3 regions of the Amycolatopsis sp. NPDC049868 genome follow, and region 1 is predicted to be linked to each of the others. Evidence: predicted binding sites of a transcription regulator. Region 1 holds the regulator's gene; each other region holds the start of a gene.

Region 1 (3,270 bases):
CCGAGCCGGAGCCCGCGGCCCACGCGGGCCCCGGCCTCGGGGAGTCCCTTGTGGACGATTCGGTGTCGGTGGCCACCGGACTGGAGAAGGAGCTGGCGGAACGCACCGCCGACCTCCAGCGCCTCCAGGCGGAGTACGCCAACTACCGCAAGCGCGTGGACCGCGACCGCGAGCAGGTCGTCGTCGGCGCGAAGGCGTCGGTCGTCGGTGATCTGCTCCCGCTGCTCGACGACCTCGAGCGCGCGGAGCAGCACGGCGATCTGACCGGTGCCTTCAAGGCGGTCGGCGAGAAGCTGGTCGGGAGCCTGCAGCGGTCGGGTCTCGAGCCGTTCGGCACCGAGGGCGAGCCCTTCGACCCGAGCGTTCACGAGGCGGTGCAGCACAGCACGTCGCCGGACGTCACCGGCCCGACGGTCACCATGGTCATGCGCCGTGGTTACCGCTTCGGCGAGCGCGTGCTGCGCCCGGCGATGGTCGGGGTCACCGACCACGAGCCGGGTGCCGCTCCGGTGGACCCGCCTGTGGGTGGCGAGCTGCCGCTCGAAGGCGAACTTTTCGATGAGAACAACCGCTGATCGGCGATACGGCGTGAAAGGAGGAGACGTTCGGTGAGTGCACGGGAATGGATCGGTAAGGACTTCTACCGTGAACTGGGCGTCTCCTCCGACGCCACCGCGGACGAGATCAAAAAGGCCTATCGCAAGCTGGCCAAGGAGAACCACCCCGACGCCAACGCGGGCAACGCGGAGGCCGAGAAGAAGTTCAAGGCGGTCTCCGAGGCGTACGGCGTGCTGTCCGACGCGTCCAAGCGCAAGGAGTACGACGAGGCTCGCCGCCTCTTCGGCTCCGGCGGTCCCGGTGGCTTCGGCTTCCCCGGCGGCGGTGGCGGCGGCGGTTTCGACGTCGGCGACATCTTCGGCCAGGCGGGTCAGCAGCAGGGCGGCTTCGGCGGTCTCGGCGACATCCTCGGCGGGCTGTTCGGCCGCCGCGGCGCCGCGGCCGGTGCCACGGCGAACCGGCCGCAACGCGGCGCGGACGTGGAGACCGACGTCCGGATCGACTTCGCCGAGGCGGTCAAGGGCGCGACCCTGCCGCTGCGGCTGTCGAGCCCGGCGACCTGTTCCACCTGCGGTGGCAACGGCGCGAAGCCGGGGACTTCCCCGAGGACGTGTGCGACCTGCCAGGGCAGCGGGCTGGTCAGCCGCAGCCAGGGCGCGTTCGCGTTCTCCGAGCCGTGCCGTGACTGCCGCGGCCGCGGGAAGATCATCGACGACCCGTGCCCGGAATGCGCGGGCGAGGGCATCAGCACGCGCACCCGCACCCTGACCGTGCGGATCCCGCCGGGCGTCGCCGACGACCAGCGGATCCGGCTGGCAGGCCAGGGCGAACCGGGCCGTGGCGGCGCGCAGCCGGGCGATCTGTACGTCCGTGTGCACGTCGCTCCGCACCCGTTGTTCGGGCGCAAGGACCTCGACCTGACGATCACCGTGCCGGTGTCCTTCGCGGAACTGGCCCTCGGCGGCACGATCACCGTGCCGACGCTTGAGGGCAAGGTCTCGCTGAAGGTGCCGCAGGGTACGGCGAGCGGTCGCGTGCTTCGCGTGCGCGGCAAGGGAATCGCGAAACGTGACGGCTCGCAGGGCGATCTGCTGGTCACCCTGCAGGCGGCCATCCCGGCCGAACTGGACGACAAGGCCCGTGCGGCGCTGGAGGCGTACGCGGAGGCCGTGTCCGGCCACGACCCGCGACCGGAGATCACCGAACTTCTCGAAGGCAGGTGAGCACGATGTTCGGCGGGCTGCCGCACGGTGCGGACGAGGACACCCCGGTGTTCGTCATTTCGGTGGCGGCGCAGCTTTCCGGCCTGCACGCGCAGACCCTGCGGTCCTACGACCGCCAGGGTCTCGTGTCGCCGGGCCGGACCTCCGGTGGTGGACGGCGTTACTCGATGCGGGACATCGCGTTGCTGCGCGAAGTGCAGCGACTGTCCCAAGAGGACGGTGTCAACCTCGCGGGCATCAAGCGGATCATCGAGCTGGAGAACCAGGTCGACGCGCTCCGTGCGCGGATCGCCGAACTGACCGAGGAGCTCACGGCGGCGTACCTCACCGCCGAACAGACGGCCGCGGCCGTGCACGCCTCGTACCGCAAGGATCTCGTTCCCTTGCGGCAGCAGACGGCACTCGTGGTCTGGAAGCCCAAAGAACGCAATTAGTCCTCTGAATGCCTCACGACCCGAGCTGAGGTACATGAAGGCCCCCTTCCTTTACCTAGGCGCAAGGATGGGGGCCTTCATGTACCTGGCACGCGATCAAGCCGCACCCAAAACCAGAATGCGTTACTGGCCGGGAACCAGGTTCCGGATCTGCTGGACCTCGCCGGTGCGCGAGTCCTGGATCCGCTGGGCCAATGCCTTCGACTCGGGGTTCTTCCCGTCCTTCAGTTCGGTCCTCGCCAGCGCGACCCCGTTGTGCTGATGCGCGACGAAGATGTCGGCGAAGTCGAGGGTGAACTCCGAACCATCCTTTTTGGACAGTGCTTCGAGCAGGCCTTTGTCGGTGAGCCCGTCGCCGCCGTGATGGTGGTGCGCTTTCGGGTCCATCGAGCCCGTCTCGGGTTTGCCCCAGGCCTTCAGCCAGTTCCGCATGTCGGTGCTCTCGGTCTGCTGCGTCGCCTCGATCGCGGCCGCGAGATCCTTGAGCTCCTGCTTCTGTGCCTGCTTGTCCTTGACCAGCTTGACGATCTCCACGCCCTGGTTGTTGTGCGCGATCATCATCTGCAGGAACATCACGTCGGCGTCGTTGTACTCCGCGGACGCCCCGGCCGACTGGGGGACGGGGGAGATCGGGGCGCCGGCGGTACCGGGTGAGCCATCACCGGTCCCGCAGCCCGCGAGGGCCACGAGACCGGCGACGAGAACGAGGGCCAGCTTCACCGGCGCGTCTCCTTTACTGCCGGGTCCACAGCGCGGGGGTGTTCGGCGGTTCCCACCCCTGGAGTGCCGTATGCGCCATCTGGCAGCGGTAGGTCGCGCCGCCGTAGGTCACCGTGCTGCCGACCGCGTAGGCCGTCCCGGCCGCCCAGGTGCCGCCGGTGGGCGGGTTGCTGGTGCTGGTCGGCGGGTTCGACGTCGTCGGCGGGTTGCTGGTGGTCGGCGGGTTGCTGGTGGTGGGCGGGTTGCCACCGCCGATCTGCAGGTCGATGCAGCTGTAGAAGGCCATCGGCGTGTCCGCGATGTTCCACACGGCGAGGACCTTCTGGCGGCCGCTG
Region 2 (3,270 bases), on a different contig from region 1:
GGTGACGCGGGGTCGGTCTGTTCGTCGGTCTTCATCGCTCTCACGGTTTCGGTGACGGGGACTGGGACACGCCGGAGCGCTACTTTCATTTTCGGCAGAACAGGGCCGCGCGTTAACGGCTCGGCGCCGGATTCGTCCGATCGGTTCGCGACGACAGCAGGGTGTTGCCGCGCTGTGAACGGCATATTAATTGTCCACAATGGACAGTGATTGGGCGGTCCTCGGGTATCGCGGCGGCGGGGTCGCGATAACCTCCCGCGAATCGAACGTGGCTCAATGCCACGGCATCGGGCCCGGCCGGGTCAGAATGGGCCGGCCACGACCGGCCGACGAAAGGATCGCCTTGCCCGCCTCGACGACCACGGGAACGTGGCGGCGCCTGTTCGCGGTCTGCGCCGTCGCCGGAACGCTCGCCGCCTGTTCGGGCGAAGCTCCGCCACCGCCAGTCACTTCGATGTCGGTCTCACCGCCTTCACTCCCTTCGAGCGCCTCCCCCGTATCGGTGCCGCCGATCCCGTCGCAAACCGCGCCGAATCCGTCCACCGCACCGACTCCCGCCCCGAAACCGAAACCCGCTGAACCGGTACAGGGTTCCTGTGGAACGGTGACCGCGGCGAGCGGGCTGACCTTGCAGGTGCTCAACGGGCCGGGCGTCTCCTGCGCGGAGGCGACCGGGATCGTCGACTCGTTCCACAAGAGGATCGCCGGGCGGCAGTCCGCGGGTTCGGACGAGCCGGTCAGCGAGACCGTGGACGGCTGGCTGTGCGTTTCCGGCGCTCCCGCCGCCCAAGGCGGTACCAGTTGCAGCAAGGGCGAGCAGAACGTGTTCGCCGCCGTCGTTCCCGTCGAATGAACCATCCCCGAGAAGAAGGGCCCATGAAGAGCCTCTCCGTGCTTCCCGCCGCGCTCGCCGTAGTCCTGCTGAGCGGTTGCGGCGCCGATCCCGCCCCCGCGGCCGCGCCGTCGCCCTCCTCGGCTCCGGCGGCCGACCAGGCCCTCGCCGGTTCACCCTGCGGGGAGGTCACCGGATTCCAGGGCGCGAAGAACAAGGTCGTCGTCCGCGGCAAGACCGACTGTGCCGAAGCGGCACAAGTACTCAAGGACTACTTCGCCAAGCTGACTCCGGCCGAAGCGGCGTCACCGCAGGGTCCGGGCCCGGTCGTCGTCGGGGCCTGGACCTGCGGGAGCGGGCCGAACGATCCGGTGACGAGCTGCTCGACCGAGGACGAGCGCCAGATCGAGGCGACCCGCACCTGAGCTTCCGGGCTCCTGAGCGGTAAGGACAGCTGGAACCAAGGCCCCCTTCCTTGCGCCTGACGCAAGGAAGGGGGCCTTCATGTACTTCAGGGGCGGCGGAACCCGCTTGCCATCAGAAGTAAGAGTCGTCTAGACTCAAACTATGCTCACCAGGGAAGAAGCCGTGACGATGGTCGAGAACACGGCCGACGCGGCCGCGCTGTTCGCCCGCCATCGCTACCGCGAACTGGCGGCCGTGCTCCACCCCGACCGCAACCCCGGCGACGCGCGGGCCCACCGCGCGGCCGCCACGCTCAACCGCCTCCACGACGAGTGGAAGCGGGCCCGGCGGCAGACGGTCACCACGGCGACGTCGGCCTACCCCCTCGTCGCGCCGCACGCGGTGGGCAGTGTCGCCACGACCTACCGGACCACCGGACCGCATCTGGTCAAACTCGCCCGCGATCCGGCGCTCAACCCGCTGATCCACGCCGAATGGGAAGCGTTGCGCGCGCTCGACGGCTTCACCGAACGGCACCGCTGGCTCCGTCCCTACTACCCGCGGTTGCTCGACACGTCGGGGCCGGTCGCGAGGGGCGACCGCGCGTTCAGCGTTCTCGATCCGCTCGTCGACGGCTTCATCACCCTCGCCGACGTCGGGAAGGCCTTCCCCGGCGGGCTCGACGGCCGCGACTACGCCTGGATGCACCGTCGCCTCCTGCGTGCCGTGGCAGGCGCGCATCGCGCGGGTGTCGTCCACGGCCATCTCACCGCGGACAACGTGCTCGTCCACCCCGGACAGCACGGCATCGTCCTCGTCGGCTGGTCCTTCGCCGTCCAAGACGGTGCGCTCCCGCTGGCGGCGGACAAATCCGTCCACTACCCACCGGAAGTCCACAAAGGACTGCCGATGACCGCGGCCACCGACGTCCACATGCTCCACCGCATGATGCTGGATCTCCTGTCACCAGGCGAAACCCGCCAGCGCGAGTTCGCCAAGTGGTGTCTTCAGGAGATCCCGGCACAGCGACCCGAGGCCGCCGATCTGCTCGACGAGTACGACGAACTGCTCGCCGATCTGTACGGCCCTCGCACCTTCCGACCGTTCATCATCCCCGAGACAGGAGCCTGACCATGGGACACGGACACTGGGACGACAACGCCTACGCCGCGGCGAAGACCTTCCGCGCGGCCACGGGCGAGGACGATTTCGGCTACACCGCCGATCTCCGCTCCAAACCCGCGAAAGAATGGAAGGTCGCGCCCGCGCTGGACCCGCTGAACGCCGTGCGCGAATGCCGGGATTCGGCCGACCACACCGATTCGACGCCGATCGCGGTGCTGTTCGACGTCACCGGGTCGATGCGCCGGGTGCCGCGGGTGATGCAGGGCAAGCTCGGCAAACTGCACGGCCTGCTGAAGCGCCGGGGCTACCTGGCCGATCCGCAGGTGCTGTTCGGCGCGATCGGCGACGCCGACAGCGACCGGGTTCCCTTGCAGGTCGGGCAGTTCGAATCGGACAACCGGATGGACGAGCAGCTGCGCACGATCTTCCTCGAAGGCGGGGGCGGCGGGCAGAAGAGCGAGTCCTACGAACTGGCCGCCTACTTCATGGCCCGGCACGTCGTGACCGACGCGTGGCAGAACCGCGGCCGCAAGGGCTATCTGTTCATCATCGGCGACGAGCTGAACAAGCCCGCGCTGGAGGCCCGCCACATCCGCCGCGTGCTCGGGGACGACGTGCGTGAGGACATCGACCCGGCCTCGGTGTACCGGGAGCTGGCGCGCAAGTGGCACGTCTACTTCGTGCTGCCGAACCAGTCTTCGTACTACAACGACCCGCAGATCGGCGAGCACTGGAGTGATCTGCTCGGCCAGAACTTCCTGAAGCTCGACGATCCCGGCGCGGTCTGCGAACTGATCGCCGCCACCATCGGACTGGAAGAGCGGGTCGTCGACGTCGACCGAGCGCTCGCCGATCTCGCGGACGTCGGCTCGGTCGCCGAAAGCAAGTCGGTCGGCAAGGCGCTGGCG
Region 3 (3,270 bases), on a different contig from region 1:
TTCCCCGACGACACGGGGTGGATCCGCGGCCGGGTCGCGGCCGAGAAGGTCGGCTACCTCTCGTCACTGGCGGTGGCGGAGCAGGCTCGTTCGAGCGGGGTGGGGACGGCGCTCGCCGCGCACGCGCACCAGGTCTTCGACGAATGCGGCACCGACGCCGTGCTGTTGCACCACGCGCTGGCCAATCCACGCTCGACTCCGTTCTGGTACGCGCAGGGCTATCGGCCGCTCTGGACGTACTGGCAGCGGCGACCGGCGGTCCCGTGATCCGGATAGGCTCGTTTTCGTGACGAGGGACGATGACGCGGCCCCGGTGGCACCGACCGGGGTCGACACCGAGAAGCCGTCCGCGGCGAGGATCTACGACTGGTTCCTCGGCGGGACCCACAACTGGGCGGTCGACCGCGAGTTCGCCCGCGCGCTGGAAAAGCAGTGGCGCTGGGTCAAACCGGGCGCGCGGCACAACCGCGAGTTCATGAACCGTGTCGTGCGCGCGGCGCTGGCCGCCGGGATCCGGCAGTTCATCGATCTGGGTTCCGGTGTCCCGACAGCCGGGAACGTGCACGAGATCGTGCAAGAAGAACTGGAGCCGGGCGATACGGCGAAGGTCGTGTACGTCGACTACGAGCCGGTGGCGGTGGCACACGCGGAGCTGATCCTCGAACGCCACGAGGCGACCGGCTGGGCGGGGATCGTCCAGGCGGACATGCGGCGGCCGAAGGACATCCTGCGGCATCCGGAGACGCGGCGGCTGATCGATTTCGACCAGCCGGTATGCCTGATGATGATGGCCGTCCTGCATTTCGCCGGTCCGCACGACGATCCGCCCGCGCTGGTCGCGACGTACCGGAACGCGCTCGCGCCGGGCAGCTGGCTGGGGCTGTCGCATATGAGCTTCGGCGGCCAGACCGGTGAGGACGCCGACGGGCTGCGCTGGATGGTCGAGCAGTACCGGAAGACGAGCAATCCGGTGTGGATGCGGGACCGCGAAGAGATCGAGCCGCTCTTCGGGGACTGGCCGCTGCTGGAACCCGGCGTCGTCCACCTGCCCGACTGGCGGCCCGTGCGGGAGCTGCGGCGGGACGAGGAAGGCGCGCGCCCGTTCGCCTGGTGCGGCGTCTCGGTCCACCCCTGACCTCCGACCTCTCGCCGGTGCGCGTCGCCTTTAGCGGGCTAAAGGCGACGCGCACCGGGCAGAGGTCGGAGGTCAGGGTGATCGCTGACGGCGAACGCAGAGAGGAAACAAACGGGTCGATCGGAGAGTTGAGCTAGGCAGACTCAACTAACCGAGGAGTGCACAGATGACCGACAACCGCCTCCTGCCCGTCCTCCCGCTCGATGACGACGTCGTGCTGCCGGGCATGATCGTCCCGCTCGACCTCGCCGACACGGAGACGCGCGCCGCGGTGGAGTCCGCCCAGGCCAACACGCCTGCCCAGGCTTCCTTCCCGGGGATCCGGTCCAGCGCCGCCACCAAGGCCGAGGTGCTGATCGTCCCCCGCGTCCACGGCGAATACGCCGAACTCGGCACCATCGCGACCGTCGAGCGCATCGGGCGCGTGCCCGGCGGCAAGACCGCCGTGCTGCTGCGCGGCACCCGCCGTGCCCTCGTCGGCCGCATCGCCGACGGCCCCGGCGCCGCCCGCTGGGTCCACGCCGAGGTCGCGACCGAGACCACCGACGACAACTCCGCGAAGCTCGCGTCCGAGTACAAGAGCGTCGTCCTCGCGATCCTCCAGCAGCGAGGCGGCTGGCAGATGATTGACGCGGTCCAGGAGGTCGAGGACCCGTCCGCGCTCGCCGACCTCGCGGGCAACTCGTCGTACCTGAACACCGAGCAGAAGCTCGAACTGCTCACCGCGCTCGATGTTTCGGCACGGCTGGAAAAGGCCCTCGAATGGAGCCGCGAGCAGTTGGCCGAACTCGAGGTCACCGACACCATCCGCAAGGACGTCCAGGAGGGTATGGAGAAGCAGCAGAAGGAGTTCCTGCTGCGCCGCCAGCTCGAAGCGATCCGGAAGGAGCTGGGCGAGCTCGACGGCACGGCCAACGACGACGACTACCGCGCCCGCGTCGAGGCCGCCGAGCTGCCGGACGCGGTCAAGAAGGCCGCACTGTCCGAAGTGGACAAACTGGAGCGCACCTCCGACCAGTCCCCCGAGGGCGGCTGGATCCGCACGTGGCTGGACACGGTCCTCGAACTGCCGTGGAACGAGCGCACCACCGACGTTCACGACATCGCCGCCGCACGCGACATCCTCGACGCCGACCACGCCGGTCTCGACGACGTGAAGGAACGCATCATCGAGTACCTGGCCGTGCGCAAACGTCGCGCGGAGTCCGGGCTCGGCCCGGTCGGCGGACGCCGTTCGGGCGCCGTGCTCGCGCTCGCCGGTCCTCCCGGGGTCGGCAAGACGTCGCTCGGCGAGTCCGTGGCGAAGGCGATGGGCCGCAAGTTCGTCCGCGTCGCGCTCGGCGGCATCCGTGACGAGGCCGAGATCCGCGGTCACCGCCGCACCTACGTCGGCGCGCTGCCCGGCCGGATCGTCCGCGCCATCAAGGAAGCGGGTTCGATGAACCCGGTCGTGCTGCTCGACGAGATCGACAAGGTCGGCGCCGACTACCGAGGCGACCCGACGGCCGCGCTGCTGGAGGTGCTGGACCCGGAGCAGAACCACACGTTCCGTGACCACTACCTCGAGGTCGAGCTGGACCTGTCCGACGTCGTGTTCCTCGCGACGGCGAACGCGCTCGAGACCATCCCCGGCCCCCTGCTGGACCGGATGGAGCTGGTCACCCTCGACGGCTACACCGAGCACGAGAAGGTCACCATCGCCCGCGATCACCTGCTCCCCCGCGAGCTGGATCGCGCCGGTCTCGGCAAGGACGACGTCACGCTGACCGACGGCGCGTTCAGCCGCATCGCCGCCGAGTACACGCGGGAGGCCGGGGTGCGCAACGCGAACCGGACCATCGCGAAGGTGCTGCGGAAGGTGGCGACCAAGGTCGCGCTGGACGAGGTCGAGCTGCCGCTGACGATCGACGCGGACGGGCTGGAGACCTACCTCGGCCGCCCGCGGCACCTGCCGGAGTCCTCGCTGCCCGCGTCGACGCAGCGCACGGCGACCCCGGGCGTGGCCACCGGGCTGGCGGTGACCGGCGCCGGCGGTGACGTCCTCTACATCGAGGCGTCGCTGGCGGATCCGGAGTCCGGCTCCACCGGGCTTCAGCTGACCGGCCAGCTGGGCGAAGTGATGAAGGAGTCGGTGC

What was found. The regulator HspR, encoded in region 1, represses chaperone genes until heat shock. The targets are predictions, from matches to a motif close to ANNTTGAGTNNNNNNNACTCAANNT.
Region 2: the regulator HspR is predicted to act here: its motif matches at 1,375-1,399, upstream of ACIBTM_RS20440 (adenylate cyclase).
Region 3: the regulator HspR is predicted to act here: its motif matches at 1,261-1,285, upstream of lon (endopeptidase La).

The regions. Positions count from the first base shown of each region.
Region 1 covers NZ_JBITKV010000002.1:57,094-60,363, forward strand. Annotated here, with positions in the region: gene grpE (nucleotide exchange factor GrpE) at 1-575, shown strand, start outside; gene dnaJ (molecular chaperone DnaJ) at 609-1,781, shown strand; gene ACIBTM_RS08320 (heat shock protein transcriptional repressor HspR) at 1,787-2,215, shown strand; gene ACIBTM_RS08325 (DUF305 domain-containing protein) at 2,339-2,935, opposite strand; gene ACIBTM_RS08330 (lytic polysaccharide monooxygenase) at 2,949-3,270, opposite strand, start outside.
Region 2 covers NZ_JBITKV010000004.1:422,615-425,884, reverse strand. Annotated here, with positions in the region: gene ACIBTM_RS20460 (hypothetical protein) at 1-35, opposite strand, end outside; gene ACIBTM_RS20455 (hypothetical protein) at 274-543, opposite strand; gene ACIBTM_RS20450 (hypothetical protein) at 605-853, shown strand; gene ACIBTM_RS20445 (hypothetical protein) at 877-1,257, shown strand; gene ACIBTM_RS20440 (adenylate cyclase) at 1,400-2,368, shown strand; gene ACIBTM_RS20435 (hypothetical protein) at 2,371-3,270, shown strand, end outside.
Region 3 covers NZ_JBITKV010000003.1:618,056-621,325, reverse strand. Annotated here, with positions in the region: gene ACIBTM_RS16495 (GNAT family N-acetyltransferase) at 1-267, shown strand, start outside; gene ACIBTM_RS16490 (SAM-dependent methyltransferase) at 287-1,135, shown strand; gene lon (endopeptidase La) at 1,302-3,270, shown strand, end outside.